2 regions of the Brevibacillus choshinensis genome follow, and region 1 is predicted to be linked to the other one. Evidence: riboswitches for the same ligand, from Rfam matches in the RefSeq annotation. Region 1 holds a riboswitch; the other holds the start of a gene.
What was found. A riboswitch is a leader RNA that binds a small molecule or an ion and turns the genes downstream of it on or off. The one in region 1 is predicted to bind S-adenosylmethionine.

Region 1 (6,906 bases):
GGGCATGGATTTTATTCGTTCAATTAGTTTTGGTCTACTATCTCGGATTTGCTACTCGCATTCGCATGCCGATTCTCAAGACGATATTATTGTACATACTGCTGTTTGCGGGTGCCTTGATTTTCGCCATTCTGGATGTTCAGCTTCCTGTAAAGAGTGCGATGTTGGTGGCGATTTTGATTCTTGTCATCGTAAAGCTGCGAATCAAGCCTGAACAAACCCAAAGAAAGTGAGGGTCCCTAATGAAGCGTGATGACGCCCTCTTTAATTGGATACAGATACAAGTGGTTGCTGACGCGCGGCCTGATGATCGCTCGGCACAGGAGACAGCGTCCTTTTTTGCAGAGCTTTTGCGTGAGGACCATCAGATGACGGGGCTTGGTTATCGCCTCGAAGGTCCCTGGTATATCCTGTACGGTCAGTCAGCAGGCGAAGAATGGCAAGGAAGATATTCGGCGGAGGTTGTGGAATCCTTGCTGCAGGCCATTGAAAGTGAACCTAAATACAATCAGTAAAGAAAAAGGCTCTACCCGGCCTCCGATTTCCTCGGAGTCGCTAGGTGGAGCTTTTCGTTTGTCTAGATGTTACTAGGTACAAAGTTGTGGTTTTGCCATCCGTGCAACCTATCTGCGAAAAATGTCGTCAGTAACTATGCCCCAGTCAACAGGGGATGATTGTGCAATGAAGAGGGGGAACTAGGATGAAAAAAATAATCATGAAAAGGCCCGTACTAGCGGTTGTTGCTGCAGTAGGCATCATTGGGGGAGTTACTCCGATCCTTGCGAATGCCAGTTCGTTTGGGTCGCCGAGTGCGACAAAAGTGGTCATGAACGAGGAAGGGAAGCAAGTTACCCGATACAACTTGAAAGAGTTGGCCAAAAATGATCCCGAGACGCTGAACTTGCTGCTCAAGACGCAGGCCGACCACTTGTACATTATTGTGGATGAAATCAAGCTAAACACAAAGCTGCAAACATACATGGAAGAGAACAAAGATGAGTGGGAGCGGATCTACAACCAATACTACAGCGACATTTGGCTGGAAGTCCGGTTCGCAGATGAAAAAGAGGAAATTGTCAGTGTCAGCGCTCAAACCCAGAGCAAAAAAGTGTACGTCAAAGGGATTGTGACCGAGGATGTCACCAAAATCGTCGTGAAAAAGCCGAACGGCGATAATATCGAGGTGGTCCCTACCAGTGAGCACTCCTTTACGGTGACCTTCCCTTCCCTGGACGTCTCAACGGAGCAATACGTGACGGTTAGCGCTTATGCTGGCACTGCCCTCGTCGACAGCGAAAAGGTAAAGGTCATCCCGCAAGCCGAAGAAGAAGCGGATATGATCATACATAACCTGGCTGTGCTCGATGCGAAAAAAGGAGAGCTGAAAGTCAAGGGAATCGTGAAGCTGGATGCAGACAAAGTGACGGTGACGTACAACGGAGTAAAAGCCGATGCAAAGGTGAAGAAGCTGTGGGATGGTGTGGGCAGCTTCAGCGTTACATTGAAAGAAGTCAAGTCCACGACTGGTAAAGCCACGATCGAGGTATATGAGAACGGCGAAAAGCTCGACTCTGACTCTATCGCAGTAGAAGTCGTAAACGCTCCAGACAAAGAAGCGGTAAAAACGTACGCAATCTCAGGAACAGCTGCCCTCGACCCGAAAAACAAGAGCATTCAGCTCAAAGGAACCGTAGTGGGCTGGTCCAAGAATAAGGGTGTTAAGCTGTTCGTTACAACACTGGATGGCAAAAAGCAAGAAGTGAAGCCAAATGACAAAGGGGAATACTCCCTGAAGCTGTCTATCAAGCAGGGTTCTTTCGATGCGCAAGCGGTTCGCCTCGAGCTGTATGTAGATGACAAGCTGGTCAAACAGGCTGACATGACGGAAAGCATCAAAAAGGCCATCACAGAGGCAATGGAGAACCAAGCGAACAAAGACGAAGACGATGATAAAAAAGACAAGAAAGATAAAAAAGACAAAAAAGTAAAAGAGAAGCACGTACCAAACGGGAACGCGTACGGATATTGGAAAAAGCAAGGGGAGTGGAATCAACACGGCCAAGATGATGACGACGACAATGACCGTGATGACCACGACGAGGACGAAGACAACTAAGGATCGTTACGGCTGATTATAGGGCTGCACGTAATCCACGAGCTCCTTTATGTAGTCTCCAATGATCGGTATGGATAAAAATTGAGTTAAAAGCGAACCAAGCAAGGCAAGCACGAGAGCAGTCCCAATAGTAAGGCCCAGACCCCGGGCAAGACCTGCGAGGAAATTAATCCAGAGCAGCTTGCGCGGGGCTGTGTAATTTTGCACGATATCGGCTAAACGAATATCTTCCATGAACATGGCGATTTTATCCATGCGTTCATTGAGCTTGCGGACTTCTTCGATTTCTTTCATCAACTGCTCCATTTGGACCAACAGGCGGTCAGTAGGGGACACACGACAAACCTCCGTTTCGGATCAAGTTTATCTCTATTACCCAGTTTAGGGAAAAAAGAAATGAGAAGCAAGGAACCGGAAGCGTTGCCTATCGCCCAGCAGGGGGGTACAATATACGTACAAATCGTACTCGAGGAGGCATCGGAATGGCAGAAACCGTTTCCCAATCCCTGTCGGAAGAATTGTTTGAGCTTTTGCAGAAAGAGCGCTTTGTTACCCTGGGAACGATCGATCATGAATCGGGCTCTCCAGCGCTCAGTTCCTTGTCGTGGACGTATGCGGCAACCGTTGATACCATTCGTTTTGCTGTCGATAATCGCTCGCGGATTCTGGCCAATATTGCCAAGGAGCCGCAGGTGGTATTGCATCTGATCGGTGCGGGTTCGTCCTTTGCCATCAACGGTCGTGCCGCGGTAAAAACAGAGCGGCTGGAGGGTGTGCCGCTGAAGCTGGCGATGGTCGAAATCAAGATCGAAGCGGTCCGGGACATCATGTTTTACGGCTCCCGCATTTCCGTTGAGCCGCAGTATGAAAAAACGTACGACAAGAATGCAGCGGCCAAGCTCGACAATCAAGTGATGGAAGCCTTGAGAAACGCAAATTGATGCGGATGTCTTCCCAGTGGAAAATCTTGTTGACAAGGCAGTGATCCATCCATTAGTATTAGGATCAATCAAATTGAATAGCAATCTTCTTATCCAGAGAGGCGGAGGGACTGGCCCGATGATGCCCGGCAACCAATCACCTGTACGGTTTACGTTACAGGGAGATAATGGTGCTAATTCCTGCAGAGTTATCAAACTCTGAAAGATGAGAAGGTCTTGCTTACGGCGACGTAAACAAAGCCTTCTTTCAGACGAAAGGGGGCTTTTTTCATGCCCCTCGTACACTATGGAGGGAGAGAAATCAGATGCATTTGGAGACGAAACTAGTTCAGGCGGGCGTGGGAAAAGACGAAACAACAGGGGCCGTTAACTTTCCGGTCTACTACTCAACAGCTTATCGCCATCCTACTTTGGGGGAAAGCACAGGATTTGATTACACTCGGACTGCGAATCCGACGCGCACGGTCTTGGAAGAGACGATCGCGAGCGCGGAAGCGGGGGACGGAGGGTTCGCGTGTGCGTCAGGCATGGCTGCTATCCATACGGTCATGGGGCTGTTTTCCCAAGGAGATCATCTGATTGTCTCACTGGACCTGTACGGGGGAACCTACCGGCTGTTCGAGCAGGTATTGTCCCGTTATGGACTTTCGTTTAGCTATGTCGATCTGCGTGATCTGGAATTGGTGGAGCAGGCAGTGAAGCCACAGACCAAAGCCATACTCGTGGAGACTCCGACGAATCCGCTGATCCAAATTACCGACATCGCCGGCGTGGCGAAGATCGCAAAGAGTCATGGCCTGCTGACGATTGTAGACAATACCTTCATGACCCCGTATTGTCAACGCCCACTTGAGCTCGGAGCAGATATCGTCCTGCACAGCGCCACCAAATATCTGGGTGGACATAATGACGTGCTTGCCGGTTTGATCGTGACAAAAGGACAAGAGTTATCGGAAAAAATCCGTTTTTTGCACAATTCGATCGGGGCCGTATTGGGGCCGCAAGACTGCTGGCTTCTCTTGCGCGGGATGAAGACGCTGGCACTGCGCATGGAGCGCCATCAAGCGAATGCATTTGCTGTCGCAGCCAAGCTGCGTGAGCATCCTGCTGTAACAGAAGTCTTTTACCCGGGCCTGTCTGAGCACCCAGGTCATGATATTCAGCAAAAGCAATCGAATGGTTACAGCGGGATGGTTTCCTTCCGTGTACGATCAGCTGATCAAGTAAAGCCTTTCCTGAAAAACCTGCGCATCGTTTCGTTTGCGGAAAGTCTGGGTGGCGTAGAATCGCTGTGTACATACCCGGCGACGCAGACACACGCCGATATCCCGGCTGAGATTCGGGAGTACGTAGGTGTCTGTGACCGGCTGCTCCGCCTCTCCGTAGGGATTGAACATCCAGACGACCTCATCGCGGATTTGTGCGAGGCGTTGGATGCGAGCCTGACGGTTGGAGGGAATGTGCGATGAATTTTGCTACAAAAGTGCTGCATGGAACATCGTGCTTTGATTCGGTCACAGGCGCGTCGTCCGTTCCGATCTATCAGGCGTCCACCTTTCATCAGGCTGATTTGGACCGCCCGACTACGTTTGATTACGCCAGATCCGGAAACCCTACCCGTCAAGCCTTGGAGGACGCCATTGCCGGATTGGAGGGGGGAGAGCGCGGTTTCGCTTTTGCATCCGGCATGGCAGCGATCTCCAGCGTGTTCATGCTTTTCTCGGCGGGGGATCATGTAGTCGTGGCAGAGGACGTGTACGGAGGGACATTCCGCTTCTTGACGAGAGTATTGTCTCGGATGGGGATTACCGTGACGTTTGTAGACGCGACCAAACTGGAAGAAGTCAGGGCGGCCATTCAGCCATCGACACGTGGTATTTATCTGGAGACACCTTCAAACCCTACTTTGAAAGTGACAGATCTCGCAGCAGTCTGTCAAATCGGAAAAGAGCATGATTTGTTGGTCATTGTGGACAATACATTCTTGACGCCATATTACCAGCGTCCCTTGGAATTGGGTGCCGATATCGTGATCCATAGCGCCACGAAGTTCATTGGGGGACACAGTGACGTCGTGGCAGGGCTGGCGGTAACCAAAGATGCGGCTTTGGGGGAGCAGCTCTACTTTATCCAAAATGGGATGGGGGCCATCTTAGGTGTACAGGACTGCTGGCTGGTGATGCGCGGTTTGAAGACATTGAAGGCGAGGCTCGATGTCAGCACACGGACTGCCGAGAAAATCGCCAATTGGCTGAACGACCATCCTGCTGTCAGCCGTGTCTACTACACCGGATTGCCTGATCACCCAGGCCACGGAATCCAGGTAGCGCAAGCGAGCGGACATGGTGCCGTTCTGTCTTTTGATGTAGGGAGCAGAGAACGGGCCAAAGCGTTGTTTGACCGGGTAAGGCTGCCGATCGTTGCGGTAAGTCTGGGAGCGGTGGAAACCATTCTTTCCTATCCGGCTGCCATGTCCCACGCGTCTATGCCGGCAGCGGAAAGAGAGATCCGCGGGATTACGGACGGCTTGATCCGGCTATCGGCTGGACTGGAAGATGTGGATGATTTGATTCAGGACTTGCAGCAGGCTTTGGAAGCATTGCCTCCTGTAACCGTAGAAGTCCAAAATAAAAAAGAGGCATTCTCTCGGGCGTAGCTCCGGGCGAATGCCTCTTTTTCGTTTCGTTCTAATGCCAGCGCTGCCTTCTTTATGGCGCGCCGGTGCGATTCACGTTGATGCCCTGATTTCCCCGTGGCGTAGATTTGTTGCTTTTATTGATGCGCTGTTCATTTTCTTGCGAAGGTGTCTCTTCCCGTTTTCTCACATCACGCGGCAGCTGTGGCATGATACGCCCCACGATATCCGCGAGCTCCTCGGCGAAGCCGGATACAGGATGGCCTCTGCGGATGTCAGCCGTCATTTCACGGAGGCGCTGCACGATATCAGGGTCGGCTGTCACGATGGCAGTTGCGCCTTGGGGATCTTCCTTCAAGGCTTCGGCAACAGAGTATTTGATGACTCCCACTTCCGGGCGATCCAGATGTGGATCAACATTGATACCGACCACCGCCATTTTTCCGATGACGACAGCAGTCGCTCCATTTACCTTTTTTACGCGTGTTGCCAGCTGGACGAGACGATCCGCAGTCGCCTGCGAAGATTGGTTATAGGTAGGCTGCGGAGCCGTTTGCTGCACGCGTTGGGTATGCGGCACTTGTTGGTTGGGCTGCGGTGCAGCCTGGTTGGCCGGCGGTTTATTGCCTGACATGCAGGCAGTGAGCAATAAGCAGATACCAAGGCAGATGGTAGCGGTCCGTTTCACAGGCATTCTCCCTTTCCCAGCGGTTATGAGTATTTTGTCCTGTGAGCTTGTTTTCATTCTGGGAATGGTCCGTCTATCTGTGTCTGGCTCGACATAAACTGTAGTACATCACGTCGCCGCACCAGAGCATCCCTCCAAAAAATGCATAGCTTATATAAGAAGGGTAATAGGAGGCGAGATTTTGAAGAAAATCTACGTACTGGACACCAACGTACTCCTGCAAGATCCACGGGCGATGTTTTCCTTCGCCGACAACGAAATTGTCATACCGGCAGTGGTGTTGGAAGAAATCGATTCCAAAAAGCGGTACATGGATGAAATCGGTCGCAATGCTCGGTACGTATCGCGACTGTTTGACAGCTTTAGAGAGCTTGGGCATCTTCATACGGGAATTACGCTGGAAACGGGTGGGTTATTCCGGGTGGAGCTGAACCATTCATCTCTTCATCAGCTGCAAAAGCAGTTCACGGAAATGACCAATGACAACCGGATTCTAGCTGTTGCTTTAAACCTGCAGGAAGAAGAA
Region 2 (6,906 bases), 1.8 Mb from region 1:
CGATGGAGACCAGGACTGGTTTTCCTATTACGTCCGTGAATACGGACATCTGGATGTGACCGTGACGCCGGATAACAAGCGTATGGACCCTGTTCTGGCGATCGGAAAACAGGACCAGGGAAAAAGCACGATATGGGATCCGCTATATGACAACGGGGATCGTGATGACCCGACAGAGCGGGCCCAAAAAGAAGTTTCGCCCGGCAAGTATTTCTTGCGGATCAGCGAGTATGAGCAAAACTCGGTGAATGGGGAATACCGCTTGGACCTCAGCTTTACACCTGTGAAAAAAGATGTGAACGAGCCTAATGATACATATCGTCAGGCATCCCAGTTAGCCGGCGGGACCGTCATGACCGGAACTTTGCCGACCGCCACCGATTCTGACTGGTTCCAATTTACTGTCAGTACGGAATCATACGTTTATGTTCGAGCTCCTTTTGTTCCGGTCTCATCCGGTGTGAGAATCGCCTTGTACAATGGGAATAACTTCAACTACGCCTTGGCTTCGACCAATGAGGTAGCGGAATTGTCCGATCAGGGCAAGGAAATTTTAGGGCTTCGTCTGAAACCTGGGAAGTATTACATCCGTCTGAATAGTGGAGTTCCCTTTAAATATGATTCGTATCGGTTGACAGTGAATCAGCAAATGTTGGTTGGCGGATACCGCGATATTTCCACTCACTGGGCGCGTTCGGAGATTGTTCGTCTGAGCAATCGTGGCATTATCAAAGGCTTTAGCGATGCGACATTCAAGCCCAACCAAGCGGTAACTCGCGCACAATTTGCCACCATGCTCATCCAGGCGATGCGGTCAGATGGACTTCCGGTAGCTTCATCCTATACCGGCAAAACGACCTTCCGCGATTTGTCCAAGAAGCACTGGGCTTACAACAGCATGGGGATCGCTTATCAGGTCGGGATTATGAAAGGCTACCCGAACAAGCAAATGAAACCAGATCAGCCGATTACACGCGCCGAGATGGCCTCTATGATTGCGCGGGCGCATAATGTGTTGTTGTACAAGCGCAGCACGTCCAGCTATCGGGATGTACCGACGACTCACTGGGCTTCTCCGGCGATCGAAGCACTCACTTCGAGAAATTGGCTGAACGGCTACGGTGCAACGTTCAAACCGCAAGGAATCGCCACGCGGGCAGAGGTCGTAGTACTGATTACGAAGGCTTATAAATTCTAATAGCGACATCTGGGGAGGTAATCATTGATGAAACCAGTCACAAAGGGCTTGCTTGCAGCAGCGATCGGAGGTACGGCACTGTTTGCCTCTCAGGCCATGGCAGATGGAGTAGGCGGCGTACCGGGGTCTGTAGATGATCCGGTCGTAACCAAAAGTTATGTGGATCAGCAAATTCAGGCAGCTGGCGGCGGTGGGAGCACGCTGACGGTCGTGGAGGTAAATCCTGGACAGACACTGTACGGGTTTGAAGGCACTGAATTTATTGTCCGCACGGGGAAAGTACAAGCAGTAGCGGGCAACAAAGGCGACGGCCTGACAGACCTGACAGCTGGCGTAGACCTCAAAGGAGGAGCGGTCGTAGGCACGAATCACCTGCTGCTGATCGCACGCTCCGATAACCGCGGCTTGCGGCTTGCGTCCAATTACGACGGCGTTTCCCACATCATGGTTCGCGGAAAGTATGAGCTGCGGTAAAAGTCTATTGACACCATAGAAAAAAACAATTATTCTATAATCCGTAATGGATACTCTTATCCAGAGCAGGCGGAGGGACTGGCCCCATGAAGCCCGGCAACCGACTAGAGCGGTGCTAACCAGCAGAACGGACATCTGTTCTGGCCGATAAGAGGATGAAGGAAGCAAAAAGCGCTCAAACCTTTTCCTCCGACTTGTTGGAAAAGGTTTTTTTATTGCGTTTACGTCGATAAAATCCTGACTCGGCTACCACACTATTTGTATGAGGTCAAAGGAGGTAATTTTCTCATGGCTTTGCAAAAAGGTCGTCGTCTGTTCACATCTGAATCCGTAACCGAAGGACATCCGGATAAAATTTGTGACCAAATTTCCGATTCCATTCTTGATGCCATTCTGTCCAAAGATCCAAACGCGCGTGTCGCTTGCGAAACATCCGTAACTACGGGTCTCGTACTGGTTGCTGGTGAAATCACCACCAACACTTACGTAGATATCCAAAAGCTGGTTCGCGAAACCATTCGCGGCATCGGCTACGATCGTGCAAAGTTTGGCTTTGACGCAGACACTTGCGGTGTCATCACTGCAATCGGCGAACAATCCGCTGACATTGCGCTGGGTGTAGACCAGGCTCTGGAAGCGCGCGAAGGCCAAATGACTGACGCTGAGATCGAAGCGATCGGCGCTGGTGACCAAGGTCTGATGTTTGGTTTTGCTTGCAACGAAACACCTGAGCTGATGCCATTGCCAATCAGCATGGCTCACCAATTGGCTCGCCGTCTGACTGAAGTGCGCAAAAACGACACGCTGTCCTACCTGCGCCCGGATGGTAAGACACAAGTAACGGTTGAATACGATGGCGACAAACCAGTTCGTATCGACACCATCGTCATTTCTACCCAACATGCTCCTGAGACTACTCTCGAGCAAATCAAAAAAGACCTTGTCGAGCACGTAATCAAGCCTGTTGTTCCAGCAGAACTGCTGGATGCAGACACCAAGTACTTCATCAACCCAACTGGCCGTTTCGTTATCGGCGGACCACAAGGGGATGCTGGTTTGACTGGCCGCAAAATCATCGTAGATACCTACGGCGGTTATGCACGTCATGGCGGCGGTGCGTTCTCCGGTAAAGATCCGACCAAAGTGGACCGTTCCGGTGCTTACGCAGCTCGTTATGTAGCGAAAAACATCGTGGCAGCTGGTCTGGCTGACAAATGCGAAGTCCAAGTGGCTTATGCAATTGGGGTAGCACAACCTGTTTCCATCGCAGTCGATACATTTGGCACAGGAACTGTTTCCGAGGAAGATCTCGTGAAACTGGTTCGCAAGCACTTCGACCTGCGTCCTGCTGGTATCATCAAGCAACTGGACCTGCGTCGTCCGATTTACAAGCAAACAGCAGCTTACGGTCACTTTGGCCGTAACGACCTGAATGTTCCTTGGGAGCAAACAGACAAAGCGGATGCACTGAAACAAGACGCTGCAACATTGGCGAAATAAGAAGTAGCCGACGAAAGAGCCTAGTTACCATGCTAGGCTCTTTTTTTGATCAGTTCTCCGCCCATTTATTGGGGATTGGCATACAAAGGATTTTGTAGGACTATGTCGAATCTTCTTATGGGGAAGTAAGGAGGGGTTTTTTTGCCGAACAAGAGGCTCTTCCTAATTGTGTTTGTTACCTTTTTATTGATTATTATGACGGCAGGCATCATGGGAAGGGGACAGGAAGAAAAAAGAAATGTCCCGGAAGTGCAACCTTTTCCCCATGTTGATACGTCTAAGAGCATAAGCGCAGAGCAGAATGCTGAGCCAAACGTCACGCCCTTAAAAAAAGCAACGATAATACCGAAACAATGGTATAGAGATTTCGTGGTTGTTTTAGCGTATCATCATGTTGCGGAGCGTTCGGATCAGCGCTATTCGATCACGCCTGAACAGTTTGCCGCGCAAATATCCTTTTTACATGAAAATGGATTGCATCCGATCTCACTGGATGAATTTGCACGATTTATGGAAAGTGGCGATCTTTCTACTGAAAATGCAGTATTGATTACGTTTGACGACGGTTACGAGAGCTATTACACCCAAGCGTTTCCGATCCTTAAGAGCTACGGTTATCCTTCTGCGAATTTTGTCATCGCGGACCGATTGCGTGATTCTGCGGATCGAAACCGAAAGAACATGACAACACCGCTTACTCGTCAACAAGTAAGAGAAATGCAAGCGTCAGGGCTGGCTGCTTTTGGATCCCACACGTATAGTCTCCATGACAAGCAAGAGCAAAATGAGTGGGGAGAGCTGGGACCCGAGACGGCTCCTGTATACCGGGAAGATCTGCAACGTTTGGAAGTCGAGCAGGAATACAGGGATCGCCTTTATGTGGACTTCAGCATGTCCCGAGTCGGTCTTGGCGAATGGACAGGTCAATCTGTGAATGCGATTTCATTGCCATATGGTTACACGAGCAGCATTGTAACAGAGACTGCCCAGCAAGCCGGTTACCGCTATGTATTTACGTCCACTCCAGGAGTCGTGAAAAGTGGAACGAATCCATTCGCCATTCCCAGGTTTGATGTGGGAATAAGTGATACGGATGTAACGAGCCTCCATCAGCTGTTCACGAAAGCGAAAAATGAGTTTGAAGGAGAGCAATCATGAACAAGGCGATTGACATTAGCATGCTCGATGGAGTTATTAAACGAACGATTGAAACCGTGGAGACAAGCAAAACCCAAATATTTGATATAGCTGAAAATGCAAGACAGCAAGGAAACTCCCTGAAGCTAGATCTTCATGAACTGCGCCAGGAGATTTCCAAGGTGATTCAGAAGGTTGATGCGCTGGAGCTGGCGTATCGCAAGTCTCGTAACCGTCTGGTGTTGGTAAGCCGCAATTTCCATATGTACACGGAGGAAGACATCCGGATCGCGTATGAAGAAGCGAGTCGCATCCAGGTCGAGCTATCGATTTACCGGGAGCGGGAAAATAACTTGAAGCGAAGGCGCAACGATCTGGAGCGCCAATTGCGCACGCTGGAAGTGACGATCGATCGTGCAGAGAAGCTGGTGTCCCAAATGGGTGTTGTGCTCGGGTATTTGACCGGCGATCTGAGTAAGATCGGAGAGGCATTGGAGTCCGCCAAGCAGCACCAGCTCATGGGTCTGAGAGTGATCCAGGCCCAGGAGGAAGAGCGCAAACGCGTAGCGCGGGAAATCCACGATGGACCAGCGCAATCGATGGCCAATGTGGTGCTGCGTTCGGAGATCGTCGAAAGAATGTTGAAAAATGAGCGCATTCTCGAAGCGCAAATGGAATTGCATGAGTTGAAAGAAATGGTACGCATGAGCTTGTCCGACGTACGAAGGATCATTTTTGACCTGCGACCGATGGCATTGGACGATCTGGGACTGGTACCTACCCTGCAAAAATACATACAAACATGTGAAGAACGTACCCGCTCTTCCATAGATCTGGTAGTATTTGGTGTGGAGCCTCCGCTGCGCAGTTCGGTGAAGGCTGCGATTTTCCGATTGGTTCAGGAATGTCTGAACAATGTGGAGAAGCACGCGCAGGCCAATTCCGTACAAGTGAAGCTGGAGTTTGTCCAAGATTCGCTCAGTCTTGTGGTAAAAGACGACGGCGTCGGTTTTGATCTGGAGAAGCGAATGGCAAATGGAGGTTCATTCGGACTGTTGGGCATGAAAGAGCGTGTTCAGCTTCTGGAGGGATCGGTGGAGCTGCAATCGGCTCCAGGCGACGGAACGAAGGTCATTTTCCAAATACCGCTAAAAATGTGAAAAAACATAGAACATGTACAGGGGGATGAACCATGGATAAAAGACAGCAAGAACTCCGCATCGTGATTGTGGACGACCATCAATTGTTCCGTGAAGGCGTAAAGCGTATTTTAGAAATGGAAGAGGATTTCAAGGTCGTCGGTGAAGGTGCGGATGGAGGCGAGGCTGCGCTGCTGGCAGAGGAGCATAAGCCGGACGTATTGTTGATGGATATCAACATGCCGAACATCAATGGCGTCTCCGCTGCAGAAAATGTGATTTCCGCAAGTCCAAACACTCGTGTGATCATGCTTTCGATTCATGACGACGAAGGATACGTTTACCGTACGCTCCGCAATGGTGCGTCAGGCTATTTGCTCAAGGAGATGGGTACGAGCGATCTCGTTGATGCTGTGCGGGTCGTAGCTAGCGGTGGCGCTTACATCCACCCCAAGGTAACAGGAAAGCTGATTGAGGAATTCCGCCGTCTGAGCGAGCAAGAGGGCGCAGCAGACCGCAGCTTCTCCATCGATGATTCGCAGATGATCGATCCAAAGGTGATCGAATCGTTGACGCGTCGCGAGCGTGAGGTTTTGCAGTTGATGGCGGAAGGAAAGAGCAACCGGGCTATCGGTGAATTCTTGTTCATCAGTGAGAAAACGGTGAAAAATCACGTCAGCAGCATTTTGCAAAAGCTGAATGTGCAAGACCGTACACAAGCAGTGGTCATCTCCATTAAAAATGGTTGGGTGAAGCTGTAAGAGAAAGTCAAAACTGCACCGTGGCCAAGCTATCCGGCATACCTTGTTACTAGAGGAGGTATGACCGTGGTGGAAGACCTGATTATTTGGTTGTTGGCGGCATATGGCTGCTCCTCACTGCTCGTGATGCTGACAGACAAGTGGGCGGATCGGATGAGTAGCAGCAATGAGCCCCCGCATGAGGATTATCGGTTATTGGTACGGGATTCCGAGCAAGTCCTGGAACGAGTCATTCGCAGACTTCTGTTCCGTTCTTATTGGAGTGGCAAGCCTATACGCATCTCTCTGATTGATTCGGGTTCGAATGAGGAGACCAAGCGGATTAGCAGCGCCTACGGACGCTATCCGTACTCCGTTCTTCTTTTTGACGAGGGGCACCAGGAGCCGTCTTCGCTAAATACGATTATCATTGATTTGCGGCAAGAAGCAAGCGTACAGAAGATATAAGAGCGCAACCAGCGCTCTTTTTTCTGTTTTCGGGAGGTATCGAATATATTTGCACCTGCACTCTTTCTTTTTGCACACTGAGGGCATACAAGGCCTTGGGGAGGGAGTCATGGTGCGAGAGTATCTGCTCTATATCAAAGTGGGGACGGAGTCATTGCGATTGGCTCAGGCGTATGTCACGCCGTGCTTTTCCGTAGATCAGTCGTTTTGGCAGGAGCGCGAAGGATGCCAGCTCCATGTGATTGGGAGG

Region 2: it holds a riboswitch for S-adenosylmethionine, as region 1 does, so the genes downstream of both, metK (methionine adenosyltransferase) here and JNE38_RS19675 (aminotransferase class I/II-fold pyridoxal phosphate-dependent enzyme) in region 1, are expected to answer to the same signal.

The regions. Positions count from the first base shown of each region.
Region 1 covers NZ_CP069127.1:3,911,692-3,918,597, reverse strand. Annotated here, with positions in the region: gene JNE38_RS19700 (YlaH-like family protein) at 1-233, shown strand, start outside; gene JNE38_RS19695 (hypothetical protein) at 243-515, shown strand; gene JNE38_RS19690 (hypothetical protein) at 701-2,116, shown strand; gene JNE38_RS19685 (DUF5665 domain-containing protein) at 2,123-2,422, opposite strand; gene JNE38_RS19680 (pyridoxamine 5'-phosphate oxidase family protein) at 2,599-3,057, shown strand; SAM riboswitch class I at 3,144-3,269, shown strand; gene JNE38_RS19675 (aminotransferase class I/II-fold pyridoxal phosphate-dependent enzyme) at 3,363-4,526, shown strand; gene JNE38_RS19670 (trans-sulfuration enzyme family protein) at 4,523-5,713, shown strand; gene JNE38_RS19665 (YhcN/YlaJ family sporulation lipoprotein) at 5,766-6,386, opposite strand; gene JNE38_RS19660 (PhoH family protein) at 6,562-6,906, shown strand, end outside.
Region 2 covers NZ_CP069127.1:5,691,477-5,698,382, reverse strand. Annotated here, with positions in the region: gene JNE38_RS28470 (S8 family peptidase) at 1-1,198, shown strand, start outside; gene JNE38_RS28465 (hypothetical protein) at 1,226-1,672, shown strand; SAM riboswitch class I at 1,726-1,826, shown strand; gene metK (methionine adenosyltransferase) at 1,961-3,172, shown strand; gene JNE38_RS28455 (polysaccharide deacetylase family protein) at 3,542-4,330, shown strand; gene JNE38_RS28450 (sensor histidine kinase) at 4,327-5,469, shown strand; gene JNE38_RS28445 (response regulator) at 5,502-6,209, shown strand; gene JNE38_RS28440 (glycosyltransferase family 2 protein) at 6,270-6,656, shown strand; gene JNE38_RS28435 (ATP-dependent helicase ComFA) at 6,766-6,906, shown strand, end outside.